Regions from separate parts of the Aphanothece sacrum FPU1 genome, predicted to be linked through region 1. Evidence: predicted binding sites of a transcription regulator. Region 1 holds the regulator's gene; the other holds the start of a gene.

Region 1 (3,217 bases):
TAATGGGGCAACCGCTTCTACATGATGAATCATATCAAGAATACCCCCCACTGCCGAAGCCGCTAAAGTGCGAATTGGCCCAGCAGAAATAGCATTAACTCGAATATTTTGGGGGCCTAATTCAGCCGCTAAATAACGTACTGTCATTTCTAATCCGGCCTTAGCAACTCCCATTAAATTATAATTAGGAATTACCTTCACTCCCCCCACATAAGTAAGAGTAACAATACTGCCTCCTTCACTCATTAAAGGTTTAGCATACTTAGCCATATTTCCTAAAGAAAAAGTACTAATTTCTAAGGACTGAGTAAACGATTCTCTGGAAATTCCCGAAAAATCACCGCTTAAGCCTTCCTTATCCGCAAAAGCTAGACAATGGATGAGAATATCGAGTTTACCCCAAGTTTCCTCTACTACTTTAAATGTTTCTTCCATCTGGGCCTCATCTTGTACATTACAAGGCACGAAAATAGAAGGATTCAGAGGTTCTACAACTTCTCGGACTTTTTTCTCAAAACGGCCCTTTTCATCCGGTAAATAGGTAACACCGAGGTTTGCACCCGCTTTATGAAGTTGTTGGGCAATTCCCCAAGCAATCGAGCGATTATTAGCAATTCCTGTTACTAGAGCGTTTTTTCCCGTTAAATCTAACATAGTTTATTCAGCAATTGTACAATTTTGAGTCAATTAAGTTACCCCGTTCTAAATATGGATGGTTATAATCATTGACAGAACAGGGTACTTGTTATCCTCATAGAAACATTGTCAAGCAAAACGTAGCACAAACCTCTGAAGATACGCTAAAGTGATGTGTCTATAGTTGACGATTAAGTTATTCATGCTGTTACAATGGTTCATTCTCCTGTTAACTTTAAGTGAAGTCTAATGGAACTATCTCTGCCACAAGATAAACCCCTAGCAGCCGTCTTTCGTCGAATTGGAGGCGGCCCGTATCCTCCTGTTGTCGAAGCGTTTGAACGGGGTAAGACAATCTTTTTTCCGGGTGATCCGGCCGAGAGAGTCTATTTTTTACTTAAAGGTGCGGTCAAGCTTTCTCGTGTTTATGAAGCAGGAGAAGAAATAACGGTGGCTTTATTGAGGGAAAATAGTGTATTTGGTGTTTTATCCCTGATTACTGGCCAACGTTCTGATCGCTTTTATCATGCGGTGGCTTTTACCCCAGTAGAATTACTTTCTGCTCCTATTGAGCAAGTGGAACTGGCCTTAAAAAATAATCCCGATTTGTCAATTTTAATGCTTCAGGGGTTATCATCTCGCATTCTACAAACAGAAATGATGATTGAAACCCTGGCCCATCGTGATATGGGTTCCCGTTTGGTCAGTTTTCTCTTAATTTTATGTCGAGATTTTGGCGTACCCACCACTGATGGTATCCGTATTGATTTAAAATTGTCTCATCAGGCGATCGCTGAAGCAATTGGTTCTACCCGTGTGACCGTGACCCGTTTATTGGGGGATTTGCGTGAACAAGAAATGATTTCTATTCATAAGAAAAAGATTACAGTTCATAACCCTGTCGCTCTTAGTCAACAGTTTACTTAATATTCTGTGTTCACCACTAATCACCCATGACCAGTGCTTATATTTTAATTGCAGCAATTTTAATCTTGGGTGGCTTAATTGCAGCATTAGGCGATCGCTTAGGAACTAAAGTCGGTAAAGCTAGAATGCGTATCGGCAACTTGCGTCCTAAGCAAACTGCAATTTTAGTGACAGTGATGACGGGAACCCTAATTTCTGCTTCTACCCTAATTATTCTTTTTACCTTGAGTAAATCGTTACGAGAAGGGTTATTTCAACTTGATGAAATTCAAAAACAATTACGAACAGCTAAGGGAGATTTAGAAAGGGTTGCTAATGATAAACAAGATATTGAGAAACAGTTATATACGGCTAAGACGGAACAAAAAACAGTTCAAAAACAATTAGAATCTATTAATCAGAATTTTACCAAAGCTCAACAACAACTGAAAACGGTTGTTAGTCAAGGGAAAAAACTACGAGAGGATATTCAAACATTACTCAAAGAAAGAGAAGAACTGGTTCGCAATAAAACTCAACTTGATCAACAAATTAGCCAACTACAATCAGAAATTCGTAATCGGGATACAGAAGTTAAAAGAGGTAAGACAAAAATTTCTGCTCAAAATCGTGTTTTACAAGAACGACAAAGCCGTTTGAAACAGCTTGAAAGTCGCTTGCAAAATTTACAACAACAACAAAGTAAATTACAAACAGAAATTGATAATAGAGATGTGCAAATTGTTCAACTTGACCAAGCAATTAACCTAAAAGATTTAGCGGTAAAAAATAGAGAATCTCAATTAAAAAAATCCGAAAGAGAATTGATTTATTTGCAACGACAAGTAGATATTTTAGAACAATACTATCAGAATTATCAAGACTTACGAGAGCGACAAATTGCCCTTGTTAAAGGTCAAGTGTTATCTATAGGAGGAGTTCGCATTGTTGATCCTAATGCCGCTATTCAAGCTATTGATGAACTACTTAGACAGGCTAATCGCACAGCAATTGAATCAGTAGGAACTGAAAAAGTTGATCCTAATGATCGGGTGGTTAAAATTACTAAATCTCAAGTTGATCAGTTAAATGAACAACTCAAAGATGGTAAAGAATATGTGGTCAGAATAATTTCGGCAGGGAATTATGTAAAAGGAGAAAAAGAAGTTCGAGTTTTTGCAGATGTTGTCCCTAATCAAAAGATTTTTAACGCTGATGAAACTATTGCGACTGTCTCTATGGAATCATTGGATTTAACGGAAGAAAATATTCAAAAAAGACTTGATATTCTCCTTGCTGCTACTCAGTTTCGCTCCCGTAGTGCTGGAGTTGTTGGTAATATTCAAGTGGGGGATGGACGATTGAAAACTATGCTAAATTTTATTGAACAAATTAGTAAAGCAGAAAATGGTTTAGATGAAATTAGAGTCATTTCTCTTGATGATACTTATACCATTGGCCCCTTAAAAGTTCGCTTAATTGGTATTAAGAATGGAGAAATTATTTTTGGAACTTAAATTATTATTTATAGGTGATTTATGTTATTAGGATTTGACCCAGGACGAGATAAATGTGGTATTGCTGTTATCAATAAAAATAACCAATTACTTTATCATCAAGTTATTAATTCTGAGGTAGCAATGACGACTATTAATGATCTTTGTCAACAGTTTAA
Region 2 (3,217 bases), on a different contig from region 1:
ATTGGTGTACCAGGAAATCCTAATTGTTGACGAAATTGACTCTCAATATAACGCCGATAATTATCATTAAATCGCTTCGGATCATTGACAAATAAAGCAATAGTTGGAGGTTGACTAGATACCTGAGTTCCGTAATAAACTTTACCCTGTTTTCCCTGTCTGCTAGTAGTAGGAGAATGCCAACGGGCTGCTTCTTCTAAAGCTTCATTAATCACCGAAGTTGTCACACGGCGACGATGTTGTTCTGCCGCCGTATCTACACAATTAATAATCTTCTCAACCCGTTGACCAGTGACAGCACTAACAAAAATCGTCTCAGCCCAATCCATAAAATAAAGACGGGATAAAATGATTTTTTGGAAATCATAAATGGTATAGGAATCTTTTTCTACCACATCCCATTTATTAACCACAATAATCGCCGCCCGTCCCTCATCAATAATCCTTGCAGCTAATTTAAGATCCTGATCTGTCACCCCATCTAAAGCATCAAGAACTAATAAGACAACATCAGAACGACGAATCGCTTTAAAGGCTCGATTAATACTGAAAAATTCAGCCCCATATTCAACGTTTTTCTTACGACGAATTCCTGCTGTATCAATCAAACGATAAGTTTTTCCATTCCTTTCTACTAAGGTATCGATCGCATCTCTAGTGGTGCCAGAAATAGGACTGACAATGGCTCGTTTTTCCCCTAAAAAAGCATTGAGAAGACTAGATTTACCCACATTAGGACGACCAATAATAGCTACCTTAATCTCATCATTGGCGACAATTTCTTCTGGTCGTGGTAAATAAGTAATTAAATCATCTAACAGTTCTCCAGTGCCATTGCCATGAATACCAGAAACAGGGTAAGGGTTGCCTAACCCCAACTCCCAAAACTGACTTGCTTGAATCATTCCCTGTTCAGGAGATTCACATTTGTTGACCGCTAATAACACTGGAACTTCTTGCTGGCGTAACCAGTCAGCTATCTCATTATCCCCTGTGGTTGGCCCGGTTTGTCCATCCACCACGAAAATCGCCGCACTGGACTCTTTTAACGCAGCCATGGCTTGTTCTCGAATCATGGGTAAAAACTCTGTATCATCGTCAAATACTAACCCCCCTGTGTCTACTACCTGGAAATCTCGATCCAGCCAAAAAGCCGGACGATAAGTGCGATCGCGGGTGATTCCGGGTTCATCATGAACAATGGCTTGTTGATCTCCGGCCAAACGATTGACAATGGTAGATTTGCCCACATTGGGCCGTCCAATAATTGCAACGATAGGAAGTGGCATAATAGTTTGGCGTTGTAAGTTTAAAAATATTCAGTGAAGCTTGATCTTCTATCATAACGATTCTAGAGACAAATGGTTGCCTTGATCCCTGACCGTAAGATGATCCCGAAATTAATGTTAAGTTTTTTATTGTTTTCCTTATTTGTAACATATGTTACAGTTTTTTATGTTATATATAGTAAAGAAGATAAAAAAACAAACAGCAATCGGAGCCTAAAATTATGTCTACTCAACAACAAGCTCGTGCTTTAATGATGCGTCACCATCAAATTATCAAAAACCGTCAACAATCAATGCTTGAACGTGCTGCTTCTGAAATTGGAGTTGATATTGAAGCAGATTATTGGACAACTATTCAAGGAAAACCCCAGTCAAGTTTTCGTGCTTCCTATGATCGTTCTGGTGCTACCATGAGTTAAGATTACTAATTTTTTCAAAAAAGGGTTTTCAGTCCATAAAATTAGCTAATTTAATACTCCAAACAACTTGACTTGTACTATCAAATTAACATGGGGTGTTCTTCGCCTGAAGGACACCTTATTGTTATGAGAACTGTATTTAACTGGCGATCTTGCACCTGATGTTAAAAACTAGTAAGTATCCCTTTAAAAAGTAAAATTATTGATATAGTAAGGAAACTCAATATCATAAAATCTAAAAGATAATTTCTATCTTCAACAAGTAAGCTAGAGTCACTAGGATTGTTCAAAAAATCATTTATTTTATTCACCACTTGCTGCTGTTGTTCACGATTATTGATATAATTATTAAAGACAATATTCTCATTGTCAATCAGTAAAACTCCATACTTAGACAATTCCCTTCTTATCACGGTTCCGTCAGTATCAGCATCCAAGTAAGGTATAATTATCTCGTCAACTTTTGCTTTTTTTAAAGAGAAAAGAGAAGCCTCTTGTTCTTTAACGAAACCGAGCGCAACCGATTTTGTATGTAAGCAATTGAGATGATTGACATTAACTCGACTACAGGAAAGTTTTGCGGAACCAAAGCCGAAAAGAAAAAGAATGCTAAGCAACAAAAATAATCCAGAAAATAACAATGAGTTATTTGGTTTTCCTCGTCGGAATCGGAAAAAATTAGTAATCATTATTTAATAATACTTCCTCTTGTCTGGGAAATGAACGAAGTTGTAGTATGTAAAAAAAAAGGGATAGATTGGGTTTGAAAAATCAATAATACAGCAACACATTTTGACTCCTGACGTGTTTTGTCAAAGAGATCTATGATTTGTCAGACACTATCGGTAGACTCTATGCGTAAGTCCTGTTAAAGACCCAATTCATAGGATAAAACGTTAATAGTTACACCACTGTCTACAAGTCCAAGAGTTTCAACGGCGTATACTTCTCGCTTGAGAACTAATGGTAATCGTGGCAAACTATCAAATTCGTTCTGAGATGGATTTGTAATTGAATAAGGAAACCGCACTATTATTATGCCTTAGTTGCTGATTCATCGGATTGTATCAATAATGCACCTGCTCCAAAACAGTTGTAGGGAGTTGACATTTCATAGGTTTTAAATGGTTCTAAAGGAGCAATATCTTCGGCTGTTTCTAATTCTTGCGCTATGATCTCAATAAGTTTGAGTTTTTCGGTTTTAGAAAGTTGTCGAACACTAGGAAGTATCTCAGCTAAAGTCATAAGAATTATCTTGCAGGTTTTGGAATAGATAGTTTCAGTTTACCCAAAAATAAAGTGTAATCGCTTTCGGTTTAATGGTTAATCCTGTTACGGTTTTTGCTGATGGGAATAGACTGACCGCGCCATCAGTTGTTGTGTTCTATGGTGCGTGGCTCAATTCGTTTGATAATTTCGTCTTGTGTGGGCAATGTTTTGAGATCATAAGTAGCCTGAAGATTCAACCAAGATGCGGCATCCCCGCCAAAATAACGAGCTAGACGTTCA

The links. The regulator NtcA, encoded in region 1, controls nitrogen genes in cyanobacteria. The targets are predictions, from matches to a motif close to TTTGTANCNNNNGNTACAAA.
Positions count from the first base shown of each region.
Region 2: the regulator NtcA is predicted to act here: its motif matches at 1,431-1,450, upstream of gifA (glutamine synthetase inactivation factor IF7A).

Region 1 is NZ_BDQK01000013.1:446,821-450,037, forward strand. It holds gene fabI (enoyl-ACP reductase FabI) at 1-654, opposite strand, end outside; gene ntcA (global nitrogen regulator NtcA) at 886-1,563, shown strand; gene AsFPU1_RS12715 (DUF3084 family protein) at 1,590-3,059, shown strand; gene AsFPU1_RS12720 (pre-16S rRNA-processing nuclease YqgF) at 3,081-3,217, shown strand, end outside.
Region 2 is NZ_BDQK01000001.1:184,014-187,230, reverse strand. It holds gene der (ribosome biogenesis GTPase Der) at 1-1,289, opposite strand, end outside; gene gifA (glutamine synthetase inactivation factor IF7A) at 1,511-1,708, shown strand; gene AsFPU1_RS00885 (hypothetical protein) at 1,873-2,397, opposite strand; gene AsFPU1_RS00880 (hypothetical protein) at 2,744-2,953, opposite strand; gene AsFPU1_RS00875 (HigA family addiction module antitoxin) at 3,079-3,217, opposite strand, start outside.